DNA from 2 places in the Streptomyces sp. NPDC002690 genome. Region 2 is predicted to be linked to the other one. Evidence: riboswitches for the same ligand, from Rfam matches in the RefSeq annotation. Region 2 holds a riboswitch; the other holds the start of a gene.
The links. Region 2 has a riboswitch for glycine ahead of gcvT (glycine cleavage system aminomethyltransferase GcvT). Riboswitches for the same ligand answer to the same signal wherever they lie in the genome.
Positions count from the first base shown of each region.

Region 1: it holds a riboswitch for glycine, as region 2 does, so the genes downstream of both, gcvP (aminomethyl-transferring glycine dehydrogenase) here and gcvT (glycine cleavage system aminomethyltransferase GcvT) in region 2, are expected to answer to the same signal.

Region 1 is NZ_JBSFVR010000174.1:5,026-12,104, forward strand. It holds gene ACWD3D_RS21360 (FHA domain-containing protein) at 1-76, shown strand, start outside; gene ftsR (transcriptional regulator FtsR) at 121-864, shown strand; gene ACWD3D_RS21370 (bifunctional nuclease family protein) at 918-1,391, shown strand; gene ACWD3D_RS21375 (MerR family transcriptional regulator) at 1,630-2,247, shown strand; gene ACWD3D_RS21380 (DNA polymerase IV) at 2,348-3,859, shown strand; gene ACWD3D_RS21385 (PRC-barrel domain-containing protein) at 3,781-4,152, opposite strand; glycine riboswitch at 4,460-4,556, shown strand; gene gcvP (aminomethyl-transferring glycine dehydrogenase) at 4,748-7,079, shown strand, end outside.
Region 2 is NZ_JBSFVR010000150.1:42-7,120, forward strand. It holds partial or broken gene ACWD3D_RS19610 (AAA family ATPase) at 176-832, opposite strand; glycine riboswitch at 1,004-1,101, shown strand; gene gcvT (glycine cleavage system aminomethyltransferase GcvT) at 1,250-2,365, shown strand; gene gcvH (glycine cleavage system protein GcvH) at 2,478-2,855, shown strand; gene glyA (serine hydroxymethyltransferase) at 2,874-4,136, shown strand; gene ACWD3D_RS19630 (L-serine ammonia-lyase) at 4,296-5,678, shown strand; gene ACWD3D_RS19635 (hypothetical protein) at 5,860-6,039, shown strand; gene ACWD3D_RS19640 (YbaK/EbsC family protein) at 6,186-6,683, shown strand; gene ACWD3D_RS19645 (right-handed parallel beta-helix repeat-containing protein) at 6,915-7,079, shown strand, end outside.

The DNA of each region.
Region 1 (7,079 bases), on a different contig from region 2:
CGCACTGACCAATGGTGACGAAGTCCAGATCGGCAAGTACCGGCTGGTCTTCTACGCGAGCCAGCGGAGCGTGTGACCCTGCCCCGGACCACCCCGTCCGGGGGAACCCCGGGAAGGCCCATGCTGCGAACATCCCAGGGCGGTGCCGGAAACGGCACCGCCGCCGCGGACCGGCGTGCGATGAGCATCGGCGCGGTGCTCGCCCAGCTCCGCGAGGAGTTTCCGGAAGTCACGATCTCGAAGATCCGCTTCCTGGAGGCGGAGGGGCTCGTCGAACCGGAGCGGACACCTTCCGGATACCGGAAATTCAGTTCCGAGGACGTGGAGAAGCTCGCGCAGGTGCTGCGCATGCAGCGGGACCACTACCTCCCCCTGAAGGTCATCCGGGAGTATCTGGACGCCCTGGCCCGGGGGGAGCAGGCAGCCCTGCCCTCCCCGGGGGGTCAGAAGGACCTCGCGGACAGCTGCTGGGACGCGGCGGCCGCGGCGCCCACCGCGGCCCGCATCGGCCGCTCCGAGCTTCTCGCCGTCACCGGCGCGGACGAGGGGCAGCTCGCCGAATGGGAGTCCTACGGCCTCATCGTGCCCGAGCCCGAGGGCGGGTACGACGCCGAAGCGGTGAACGTCGCCAAACTCGTTTCCGACCTCGGCCGATTCGGTCTGGAACCACGCCATCTGCGTGCCGTGAGGGCCGCCGCGGAGCGGGAGGCCGGGCTGGTCGAGCAGGTGGTCGCGCCCCTGCGCCGGCACCGGAATCCGCAGACCAGAGCACGTGCCGAGGCCACCGCGCAGGAGCTTGCCGAGCTGTCCGTACGGCTGCACGCGGCGCTCGTGCAGACCGCTCTGCGCATCCGTTCCCACTGACCTGGGCGGAGCCCGACTACCCAAACATGGCGAGCACGTCCTAGGGTTGCTGTGTGAACGAGCTCGACGTTGTCGGTGTCCGGGTGGAAATGCCCTCCAATCAACCGATCGTTCTCCTGCGTGAAGTGGGAGGCGACCGGTACCTCCCCATCTGGATCGGTCCCGGCGAGGCCACGGCCATCGCCTTCGCCCAGCAGGGGATGGCCCCTGCCAGGCCGCTGACCCATGACCTTTTCAAGGATGTCCTCGACGCGGTCGGCCAAGAGCTCACCGAGGTCAGGATCACGGACATCCGGGACGGGATCTTCTACGCGGAGCTCGTCTTCGCCAGTGGCGTGGAGGTGAGCGCGCGGCCGTCCGACGCCATAGCGCTGGCACTGCGCACCGGCACGCCGATCTACGGCAGCGACGGGGTGCTCGACGACGCGGGGATCGCGATCCCGGACGAGCAGGAGGACGAGGTCGAGAAGTTCCGCGAGTTCCTCGACCAGATCTCGCCCGAGGACTTCGGCACCAACAGTCAGTGACCCCTGGGCCGTGGCCGACCACTCCCGCCGGGCGGGCGGTGTCCGGCACGGCACCTCGCGGCGTTGTCGGACCGCCTGGTGCACCGGCGGGCGCGCATTCGAGAAGCCCTTCCCGGTCCGACGTCACGGGAAACCACCCTCAGGGTGATTATCACTCGGCGTGCCGAGTGTGGCGATCGTTGACGCACCCCCGGTGACTGCCTACCTTCGAGGGGGCAGGTCAAGGACGGAGGTCGGCGTGAGAAGCAGCGGCGACGGTGCGGCGGCGGGCGGGCCGTATCCGCAGCACGGCAGTGGGGCCGACCACACCATCAGGCAACCGGTTCACCCGGTCGTCCCGGTGTCGGAAGGTGTCGCAGGGGCGAACGACATCGGCTACCGGGGGCCGACGGCGTGCGCGGCGGCCGGGATCACCTACCGGCAGCTCGACTACTGGGCCCGCACGGGACTGGTCGAACCGAGCGTCCGGCCGGCGTACGGCTCGGGCACCCAGCGTCTCTACAGTTTCCGGGACGTGGTGCTCCTCAAGATCGTGAAGCGGTTCCTGGACACGGGCGTCGCTCTTCAGAACATTCGCACCACGGTGCAGCACCTGAGGGCCCGCGGATTCCAGGACCTCGAACGCATGACGCTGATGAGCGACGGCGCCACCGTCTACGAGTGCTGCTCGCCGGACGAGGTCGTGAACCTCCTCCAGGGCGGCCAGGGCGTCTTCGGCATCGCCGTCGGCGTGGTGTGGCGGGACGTGGACGCGGCCCTGTCCCAGCTGCACGGGGAGCGCGTGGACACGGGGGAGACGCTCGTCGGTCACAACCCCGCCGACGAACTGGCCCGGCGCCGCAACCGCGCCGTCTGAACACCGGCGGCCGTACCCACGGACGACGGCACCGCCCGGCACCCGTTCGCACGGCTGCCGGGCGGTGCCGTTGTCAGTGGCGTAGGGCACCATCGGCGGTGTGAGATCCGCGCCCACCATCCTCCACCTCGACATGGATGCGTTCTTCGCCTCCGCCGAGCAGGCCGCCAAGCCCAGCCTGCGCGGCAAGCCGGTCGTGGTGGGCGGCGTGGGCCCACGCGGAGTCGTCGCCACCGCCTCCTACGAGGCCCGGCGCTTCGGGGTGCACTCGGCGATGCCGACGGCCCAGGCGCGCCGGCTCGCGCCGAACGCCGCCTACCTGGTGCCACGCTTCTCCCTGTACCGCGCCGTCAGCGAGCAGGTGATGGAACTGCTGGGGCGGTTGTCCCCGCTGGTGGAGCCCCTCAGCCTGGACGAGGCCTTCGTGGATCTGGAGGCCGGTGGTGCCGCCGACGACTCCGCCTCGGCCCGTGCCACCGGCGAGCGGCTGCGGGAGGCCATCCTGGCCGTCACCGGACTCAGCGGGTCGGTGGGACTGGCGGGGTCCAAGATGTTGGCGAAGATCGCCTCCGAGGAGGCCAAGCCGGACGGGCTGATGCTCATCGAGCCGGGCACCGAGCGGGAGCTGCTGGCGCCCATGTCCGTACGCACCCTGCCCGGGGTCGGCCCGGCCACCGGGGACCATCTGCGCCGGGCCGGCATGACCACGGTCCACGACCTGGCCGAGGCGGGCGAGGACGAGCTCGTACGGCTGGTGGGCAAGGCTCACGGCGTCTCGCTCCACCGAATGGCGCTCGGCCTCGACGACCGGCCCGTGGTCGCCGAACGCGACGCCAAGTCCGTCTCGGTCGAGGACACCTTCGAGGTGGACCTGCACGACCGGACGCGGGTGCGGACGGAGGTCGAACGGCTGGCCGGCCGGTGCGTCGAGCGGCTGCGGAAGGCCGGACGCTCGGGGCGCACCGTCGTCCTGAAGGTGCGCCGCTACGACTTCTCCACCCTGACCCGCTCCGAGACGCTCCGCGGCCCCACGGACGACCTCGGGGTGGTGCGTGAGGCCGCCGCCCGCCTCCTGGAGGCGGTGGACACCACCGGAGGCGTCCGGCTGCTGGGAGTGGGCGTCACGGGCCTGGCGGACTACACGCAGGAAGACCTCTTCGCGCAGGCGGCGCAGGCCGAGCGGGAGGCCGAGCGGGAGGCCGCCCCGGCGGGACCGGCCTCCCCGGCACCGCCGGGGACGGAGGTGCGCCTCGGGGCCGCGGACCCGCCGCCCGGGCCTCCGGGCAGGGAGGCGGACGCCGTCGGAGCGCCCGGGGACGAGGCCGCCGGGCTCGCCGCGAGGCGCTGGTCCCCGGGCCACGACGTGCGGCACGAGACGTACGGACACGGCTGGGTGCAGGGCAGCGGTGTCGGCAGGGTCACCGTGCGGTTCGAGCGGCCGGGGGACCCGCCCGGCCGGGTGCGCACGTTCCGGGTGGAGGACCCGGAACTGCACCCGGCCGATCCGCTGCCGCTGGTGGCGGAACCACCGGACTACTCCTCCTGGCCGGCCAGCCTGCCGAAGTCCTTGTCCGGTCCCGGATCGGTCACGGCGGAGGAATCGAGTCCGTAATGCCGGTACAGCTGCAATTCCTGCTCGGGCGAGAGATGACGCCCGACGCCGAAGTCGGGCGCGTCCCGGATCAGAGTGCGGTCGAAGGGGACACGCAGGGTGTCCTCCACGAACTCGCTCGGTTCCAGCGGGACGAAGGCGTCCCTGCTGAACAGGCCGGTGCGGACGGCGGCCCACTCGGGGACGCCGGTGGCGTCGTCGAGGTAGACCTCGTCCACCGTGCCGATCTTGATGCCTGCGCGGTCGAATGCCTTGCGGCCGATCAGGCTGCGCGGATCGATGTCGGTCTGCACGGTGCCTCCCGCTGGTCGCGACGACTGGGGCCGGGCCGAGTCTTCGAAGTGCCGTCTGCCGGTCGACGTCCGGCACGCACGCTCGCCGCGCTGTCGGAATCGTCCTCGTACGCCCAGTACGAGGTCGATCCTCCGCCTTGCGATCGCGCGCACCGGATGCCGCCCGGCCCGGCCTCCGGCCTAACGACGCCACTTCGAAGACATGGCCGGGCAACTACTCCACAGCCACTACAGAAGTGCAGATTCCGGATATCGGCCACTCGAAGAAACGGCGTAGATCCCCGCTGGTAGGCTGGCACCTGGCTGCTGACCCCGTGCGGGAGAGCCTCCGGTGCTGAATCCGGAGGCGCCGAAGGAGCAAATCCTCCCCGGAATCTCTCAGGCCCCCGTACCGCATGGACGAGGTCACTCTGGAAAGCAGGGCGGTCCCACCCGGCACGTGCCCGGTGCGGCCCGCCCTCACCGACGGTGAAAGCCGGTACGCCCCCGGGCGCACCGGTGAAGCTCTCAGGTCGAGATGACAGAGGGGGAGGCCGTTCGGGCAGCCGCGCCGCGCTGCCCCTCGTAGGTCGTGTCAGACCAGGAGGCCTCCATCATGACCCCCCGCCGCACCCCGCTTTCCCAGCTGGAGCAGGGCATCCCCTTCGAACAGCGCCACATCGGGCCGGACGACGAGGCCCGGGCGAAGATGCTCGCGCAGGTCGGGTTCGGCTCGCTCGACGAGCTCACCGCCGCGGCGGTGCCGGACGTCATCAAGAGCACCGAGGCGCTGAACCTCCCGTCGGCACGCACCGAGGCCGAGGTGCTGGCGGAGCTGCGTACGCTCGCCGACCGCAACCAGGTTCTCGCCCCGATGATCGGGCTCGGCTACTACGGCACCTTCACGCCCCCGGTCATCCTGCGCAACGTGCTGGAGAACCCGTCCTGGTACACGGCGTACACGCCTTACCAGCCGGAGATCTCGCAGGGCCGCCTGGAGGCCCTGCTCAACTTCCAGACGATGGTCGCCGAGCTCACCGGCCTGCCCACCTCCGGCGCCTCGCTGCTCGACGAGGGCACCGCCGCGGCCGAGGCCATGGCGCTGGCGCGGCGCGTCGGCAAGGTCAAGGGCGGGGTCTTCCTCGTCGACGCCGACACCCTCCCGCAGACGATCGCGGTCATCGAGACCCGCGCCGAGCCGACCGGTGTCGAGGTCGTCGTCGCCGACCTCACGGACGGCATTCCGGCCGAGATCGCCGAGCGCGGCGTCTTCGGCGTGCTGCTCCAATACCCGGGTGCCTCCGGGGCCGTACGGAACATCGGGCCCGTGATCGAGCGCGCCCACGAGCTCGGCGCGATCGTCACCGTCGCCGCCGACCTGCTGGCCCTCACCCTGCTCACCTCGCCCGGCGACCTCGGCGCCGACATCGCGGTCGGCACGACCCAGCGCTTCGGCGTGCCGATGGGCTTCGGCGGGCCGCACGCCGGTTTCATGGCCGTGCGCGAGCAGTTCGCCCGCTCGCTCCCCGGCCGCCTGGTCGGCGTCTCGGTGGACGCGGACGGCGACAAGGCGTACCGCCTGGCACTCCAGACCCGCGAGCAGCACATCCGCCGCGAGAAGGCCACCAGCAACATCTGCACCGCGCAGGTCCTGCTCGCCGTGATGGCCGGCATGTACGCCGTCTACCACGGCCCCGACGGCCTGCGGACGATCGCCCGGCGCACCCACCGTTACGCGGCGATCCTCGCCGAGGGCCTGCGGGCCGCCGGCGCCGAGGTCGTGCACGACTCCTTCTTCGACACGCTGACCGTCCGCGTGCCCGGCAAGGCCGCCGGGATCGTCGCCGACGCCCGCGAGCGCGGGGTCAACCTGCGGCTGGTCGACGCCGACCTGGTCTCCGTCGCCTGCGACGAGACGACCACCCGCGCCCACCTCGAGTCCGTCTGGGCCGCCTTCGGCGCGCGGGGCGACGTCGAGGCGCTGGACGGCACCGCCGCCGACGCGCTCTCCGAGCAGGCGCTGCGCACCGACGACTACCTGACGCACCCGGTCTTCCACCAGCACCGCTCGGAGACGGCGATGCTGCGCTACCTGCGGCGGCTCGCCGACCGCGACTACGCGCTCGACCGCGGCATGATCCCGCTCGGCTCCTGCACCATGAAGCTGAACGCGACCACCGAGATGGAGCCGATCACCTGGCCCGAGTTCGGCGCGCTGCACCCGTTCGCCCCCGCCGAGCAGGCGGAGGGCTTCCTCACCCTCATCCGTGAGCTGGAGGAGCGCCTCGCCGAGGTCACCGGCTACGACGCGGTGTCGATCCAGCCCAACGCCGGTTCGCAGGGCGAGTTCGCGGGGCTGCTGGCGGTCCGCGCCTACCACCGCGCCAACGGCGACGACCAGCGCACCGTCTGCCTCATCCCGTCCTCAGCCCACGGCACCAACGCGGCGAGCGCCGTGATGGCCGGGATGAAGGTCGTCGTGGTGAAGACCGCCGACGACGGCGAGGTCGACATAGACGACCTGCGCGCCAAGATCGAGAAGCACCGCGACGAGCTCGCCGTGCTCATGATCACGTACCCGTCCACGCACGGTGTCTTCGAGGAGCACGTCGCCGCCATCTGCGGCGAGGTGCACGACGCGGGCGGCCAGGTCTACGTCGACGGAGCCAACCTCAACGCCCTGGTCGGCCTCGCGCGGCCCGGCAAGTTCGGCGGCGACGTCTCGCACCTGAACCTGCACAAGACCTTCTGCATCCCGCACGGCGGCGGCGGCCCCGGCGTCGGCCCGGTGGGCGTGCGCGCGCACCTCGCGCCGTACCTGCCCAACCACCCGCTCCAGCCCCTCGCGGGTCCGGAGACGGGCGTGGGCCCCATCTCGGCCGCTCCCTGGGGCTCGGCCGGCATCCTGCCGATCTCCTGGGCGTACGTCCGGCTGATGGGCGGCGAGG
Region 2 (7,079 bases):
TGGGCCTGTTCCCCGGATCGGCCGCCGGTCCGTCGACCGCCGCGACGGGCACGTCCGCCACCACCGGCTCCGGCACACCCGCCACGTCCGCCACCACCGGCCCCGGCACACCCGCCACACCCGCCACCACCGGCCCCGGCACACCCGCCACGCCTGCCACGTCCGCCACCACCGGCTCCGCCACCGGAAAGGCGATGGCCGCCAGCGCCCCGGCCGCCGGGCGGTCCAGCAGCACGGCGGAGGCGCAGCCCGGGGGCAGCAGGCCGCGCTCGGCGTCACGCAGCAGCCGGCCGACCGCGCGCCGGTGCCTGGCGAAGGCGTACCCGGAGACGCCGCGTCCGCGTTCGCGCTGGCCCGCCCTGGCCGTCCGGGGGGACACGTCGAGCAGCACCAGGTGGAGGGCACCGCCCCGGCGCGCCGCGTGGCGGGCCAGCCAGCGGCGTACCCAGCCCTGCGTCCCGCAGTCGTGGACGACGACCGCCTCGCCGGAGCGCAACGCGCCGAGCAGCCCGTAGTAGTGGGCGACGCGGACCAGGGGGCGGTAGAGGGCGTACGGGAGTAAGCGGGGCAGGGCCGCGGTGAAGCGGTCCCGGGTGTCCTGGGAGTCGACGGCGCGGGCGGTGACCGTGCGCCGGATCAGGGTGGACTTGCCACTGCCGGGCAGCCCGGAGACGACGACGACGTCCCCGGGGGCGAATTCCAGCCGCCGCGGTCCGTCCCCGGCCCCGCCGCGCAGGTCGTGTACGGCCGACGGCTCCTTCTTCGCGGCGGGTGGTGCGTGCCGCGACCGGGCAGCCCCCCGCACCACCCCCGCGTACGGTCGCAAGGACATCGGCACTCCCCCTGTCGAGTCACCCATACCTGCTCACAGAGTGTAAAGAATAGGTAATGCGCAGCAAGCGTCCCCGACGGGAAGCCGGGCGGTGGTGGTGGGCGGGGTACCGGCCGCCGGGGTCGCCCGCCGTGCGTGCGATGATGTGCGCGCAACTGCATACCGGCCGTTTGAATCCGCGCGGGAGAGTCCCGGCCACCGTGTGTGCCGGGCGCCGAAGGAGCAAGTTCCTCCCTTGAATCTCTCAGGCCCCGTACCGCGTGGATGAGGCAGATCTGAAAAGCGAGCCGTCCGACGGCTCCACCCAAGGTGCAAGCCGACCCGTCAGGGGCCTCTCGGCGAACCTCTCAGGTTCCGATGACAGATGGGGAGGGACCGTCCTCGTCGTCATGCCCTGCGCCCTGGGAGCCACACCTCATGAGCAACGCCCCCCGTACGACCGCCCTCGATGCGCTGCATCGCTCGCTGGGCGCGACCATGACCGACTTCGCGGGCTGGGACATGCCGCTGCGGTACGCCAGCGAGCGTGACGAGCACAACGCGGTACGCACCCGCGCCGGGCTCTTCGACCTCTCCCACATGGGCGAGATCGCCGTCACCGGCCCCGGTGCCGTCGCGTTCCTGAACCACGCGCTCGTCGGCAACATCGGCACGGTCGGCGTCGGCCGGGCCCGCTACACGATGATCGTCCGCGAGGACGGCGGCATCCTGGACGACCTGATCGTCTACCGGCTGGCCGAGACCGAGTACCTCGTGGTGGCCAACGCGGGCAACGCCCAGCTCGTCCTCGACACCCTGACCGAGCGGGTCGCCGGCTTCGACGCCGAGGTCCGCGACGACCGTGACGCGTACGCGCTGATCGCCGTCCAGGGCCCCGAGTCCCCCGCCATCCTGAAGGCCGTCACCGACGCCGACCTGGACGGGCTGAAGTACTACGCGGGCCTGCCCGGCACGGTCGCCGGGGTTCCCGCGCTCATCGCCCGTACCGGCTACACCGGCGAGGACGGCTTCGAGCTGTTCGTCGCCCCCGAGCACGCCGAGGCCCTCTGGCAGGCCCTCACCGAGGCCGGTGCCCCGCACGGCCTGATCCCCTGCGGGCTCTCCTGCCGCGACACGCTGCGCCTGGAGGCGGGCATGCCGCTGTACGGGCACGAGCTGACCACGGCGCTGACGCCGTTCGACGCCGGCCTCGGCCGGGTCGTGAAGTTCGAGAAGGAGGGCGACTTCGTGGGCCGCGAGGCGCTCACCGCCGCTGCCGAGCGCGCCGAGACCGCCCCGCCCCGCAAGCTCGTCGGCCTGGTCGCCGCCGGCCGCCGGGTGCCGCGCGCCGGTTTTCAGGTGGTCGCGGACGGCAAGGTGATCGGCGAGGTCACCTCCGGCGCCCCCTCCCCGACGCTGGCCAAGCCGATCGCCATGGCGTACGTCGACGCGGCCTTCGCCGCCCCCGGCACCGAGGGTGTCGGCGTCGACATCCGGGGCACCCACGAGCCGTACGAGGTCGTGGCCCTGCCGTTCTACAAGCGCCAGAAGTAGCCGGGCCCGGGGCCGTCGCGCCCCGCCCGCCGGGCGGACGTGACGCAGTCGCGTCTCATCCCGTAAGACCATCGTTCATCAGCACCCACCCGCGTACAGGAGAATTCACGTCATGAGCAACCCCCAGCAGCTGCGGTACAGCAAGGAGCACGAGTGGCTGTCGCCCGCCGAGGACGGCGTGGCGACCGTGGGCGTCACCGAGCACGCGGCCAACGCGCTCGGTGACGTCGTGTTCGCCCAGCTCCCGGAGGTCGGCGACACGGTGACCGCGGGCGAGACCTGTGGCGAGCTGGAGTCGACGAAGTCCGTCAGCGACCTGTACTCGCCGGTGTCCGGCGAGGTCGTGGCAGCGAACCAGGACGTGGTGGACGACCCGTCCCTGGTGAACTCGGCCCCCTTCGAGGGCGGCTGGCTGTTCAAGGTTCGCGTCGCCGAGGAGCCGGGGGATCTGCTCACCGCCGACGAATACACCGAGTTCTCCGGCAACTGAGACCCAAGGGACCGCCTGATGTCGCTTCTCAACTCCTCCCTCCACGAGCTGGACCCGGACGTCGCCGCCGCAGTCGACGCCGAGCTCCACCGCCAGCAGTCCACCCTCGAAATGATCGCCTCGGAGAACTTCGCTCCGGTCGCCGTCATGGAGGCGCAGGGCTCCGTCCTCACCAACAAGTACGCCGAGGGCTACCCGGGCCGCCGCTACTACGGTGGCTGCGAGCACGTCGACGTGGTCGAGCAGATCGCGATCGACCGCATCAAGGCGCTCTTCGGCGCCGAGGCCGCGAACGTCCAGCCGCACTCCGGTGCGCAGGCGAACGCCGCCGCGATGTTCGCGCTGCTCAAGCCCGGCGACACGATCATGGGTCTGAACCTGGCCCACGGCGGTCACCTGACCCACGGCATGAAGATCAACTTCTCCGGCAAGCTCTACAACGTGGTCCCGTACCACGTCGACGAGACCGGCGTCGTGGACATGGACGAGGTGGAGCGCCTCGCCAAGGAGTCCCAGCCGAAGCTGATCGTGGCCGGCTGGTCCGCGTACCCGCGTCAGCTGGACTTCGCCGCCTTCCGCCGCATCGCGGACGAGGTCGGCGCGTACCTGATGGTCGACATGGCCCACTTCGCGGGCCTGGTCGCCGCGGGCCTGCACCCCAACCCGGTGCCGCACGCCCACGTCGTCACGACCACCACGCACAAGACCCTCGGCGGTCCTCGCGGCGGTGTGATCCTCTCCACCCAGGAACTCGCCAAGAAGATCAACTCGGCGGTCTTCCCGGGCCAGCAGGGCGGCCCGCTGGAGCACGTGATCGCGGCCAAGGCCGTGTCGTTCAAGGTCGCGGCGTCCGAGGAGTTCAAGGAGCGCCAGCAGCGCACCCTGGACGGTGCCCGCATCATCGCCGAGCGCCTGGTCCAGCCGGACGTCACCGAGGTGGGCGTCTCCGTCCTCTCCGGCGGCACCGACGTGCACCTGGTCCTGGTGGACCTGCGCAACTCCGAGCTGGACGGCCAGCAGGCCGAGGACCGGCTCCACGAGGTCGGCATCACGGTCAACCGGAACGCCGTCCCGAACGACCCGCGCCCGCCGATGGTCACCTCCGGCCTGCGCATCGGTACGCCGGCCCTGGCCACCCGCGGCTTCCGGACCGAGGACTTCACCGAGGTGGCGGAGATCATCGCCTCGGCCCTGAAGCCCGCGTTCGACGCCGCGGACCTCAAGGCCCGCGTCGCCGCGCTGGCCGAGAAGTTCCCGCTGTACCCCGGCCTGAAGAAGTAGCAACCGCCTGTTCACGGGCATTTTTCGCAGGTCGGGCGGGGCATCGCGCACACTGGAAGGTGAGCGCGGTGCCCCGCCCTGTTGCTCCGCCCGCTCCCCCACACCCACTTTTCGTTTCGCCGGTGGACAACGGCGTCCACCCAGCTAGGAGTCTCCACCGTGGCCATTTCGGTCTTCGACCTGTTCTCGATCGGCATCGGGCCGTCCAGCTCCCACACCGTGGGCCCGATGCGGGCGGCGCGGATGTTCGCGCGGCGGCTGAAGAACGAGGGCCTGCTCGCGCCGACCGCCTCGATACGCGCGGAGCTGTACGGCTCCCTCGGCGCGACCGGCCACGGCCACGGCACGCCGAAGGCGGTCCTCCTCGGCCTGGAGGGCGAGTCCCCCCGGACCGTCGACGTCGAGTCCGCCGACGCCCGGGTCGAGCGGATCCGCTCCACCGGCCGCATCAGCCTGCTGGGCGCGCACGAGATCCCCTTCGACGCGGACGAGCACCTCGTCCTGCACCGCCGCAAGGCCCTCCCGTACCACGCGAACGGCATGTCCCTCCACGCCTACGACGAGACCGGCGCCCTGCTGCTGGAGAAGACGTACTACTCGGTGGGCGGCGGGTTCGTCGTCGACGAGGACGCGGTCGGCGCCGACCGGATCATCCCCGACGACACCGTCCTCGCCCACCCCTTCCGCACCGGCGACGAGCTTCTCCGCCTGGCCCGGGAGACCGGACTCTCCATCTCTTCACTGATGCTGGAGAACGAGAAGGAGTGGCGCACCGAGGAGGAGATCCGTACCGGCCTGCTGGAAATCTGGCGGGTCATGCAGGCGTGCGTCAGCCGGGGCATGTCCCGCGAGGGCATCCTCCCCGGCGGCCTGAGGGTCCGCCGCCGCGCCGCCAACACCGCGCGCCAGTTGCGCGCCGAGGGCGATCCGCAGACCCACGCGATGGAGTGGATCACCCTCTACGCCATGGCCGTCAACGAGGAGAACGCCGCCGGCGGCCGGGTCGTCACCGCCCCGACCAACGGTGCGGCGGGGATCATCCCGGCGGTGCTGCACTACTACATGAACTTCGCGGCCGGCGGCGCCACCCCGGAGGAGAAGGACGACAGCGTCGTCCGCTTCCTCCTCGCGGCGGGCGCGATCGGCATGCTCTTCAAGGAGAACGCCTCGATCTCGGGCGCCGAGGTCGGCTGCCAGGGCGAGGTCGGCTCCGCCTGCTCCATGGCCGCCGGAGCCCTCGCCGAGGTCCTCGGCGGCTCCCCCGAGCAGGTCGAGAACGCCGCCGAGATCGGCATGGAGCACAACCTCGGCCTCACCTGCGACCCGGTCGGCGGCCTCGTCCAGATCCCCTGCATCGAGCGGAACGGCATGGCGGCCGTCAAGGCCGTCACCGCCGCGAAGATGGCCCTGCGCGGCGACGGCACCCACAAGGTCTCCCTGGACAAGGTCATCAAGACGATGAAGGAGACCGGCGCGGACATGTCGGTGAAGTACAAGGAGACCGCGCGCGGCGGGCTCGCGGTGAACATCATCGAGTGCTGAGGCTCTGGGCCCTGACCAGCGCGTTTACGTCTTTCAGCGCTGTCAGGGCCTTCCCTGCTCACGCGGCGGAAAGTCCCTGGAATCTCCCTGGGACAGACGTGAAAGTCCCTGCGAAGTCCCTGCCGGATGCCTCGCCGATGGGCGCTTGACCCGGAAGTTCGCGACACCCGCGCAGCGATGGATGTCCCTCCGACACACCCGCTCGGAGAATCACCTCATCCAGCGCCAACTGGAACGGGACCGGCTGCGCGGGCTCATCGAAGACGCGGAAACCGAACACGGCCCGGTCGATCAGGCGGCGGACGACGCCAAACGCGCCATTCTCCGCGGCGACGCCGCGGGCTCCGCGGACGCCGCGTGAGCGGCACGCTCGTCCTGGACTGCGAAGGCCCGTCCAACCTGGTGGCGCACGGCTCTTCGGCGGCACCGCGAGCGGGCGCCCGCTCCTCGACCCCTAAGGTCGTCCCGAACCACACGGGCATGTCGGGAACCGAACGGGAGAACACGATGGCTACGGACGACGCCGACGGCATCTACGGCAAGCTGCTGTCCCTGCTGGACGAGCGCGGGGCCGCGTACCGGGTGATCGAGCACGCCCCGGAGGGCAACTCCGAGGCGGTCAGCCTGCTCCGCGGCCACCCCCTCGACCAGGCCGCCAAGTGCATCGTCACGATGGTGAAGGTCGGCAAGAAGGAGAAGCACTTCGTCCTGGTGGTCGTGCCGGGGGACAAGCGGGTCGACCTGGCGGCGGTGAAGGCACTTTACGGCGGGAGTTACGCCTCCTTCGCCTCGGCCGACATCGCTGAGGACCTGGCCAAGTCCCCGAGCGGCACGATCCTCCCGTTCTCCTTCGACGACCGGCTGGAACTGATCGTGGACCCCGCGCTGCTGGTCCACCCGGAGATGTATTTCAACGCCGGCCGCCTCGACCGCTCGCTCGCCCTGTCCACGGCGGACTTCCGGTCCGTCGCCGAGCCCCGGGTGGAGCCGGTCTCGGCGGACTGACGGGAGGGCCGGCGGGGGCCGGCCGGACGCGCGAAGACGCGCCCCACAGGCCCCCTGTCGTGGCGACTTCGCACGGGGGGGGCGGCCCACGAAGTGACAGCCACGGATTGGCACCCGGCCCCCGGTCCCGTGATCAACTTCGGTGGGAGGACGCGTACACGGGCCGTTGCGCGGTGGCGGTCCCGAGCGCGTGCCCACGCCACGACACTCTCATCGAAGGAAGAACACCACATGGACAGACGTGCACTGATGCTGGCGACCGGCGGACTCCTGGGTGGCGTCGGTACCGCCCAGGTGGTGGCGGGGTCGTCGGCCGTGGCCGCCGAAGCGGACGCCACGGCCGGCCCGCTCTTCGACGTACGACTCTACGGGGCGGTCGGAGACGGCGTCGCCGAT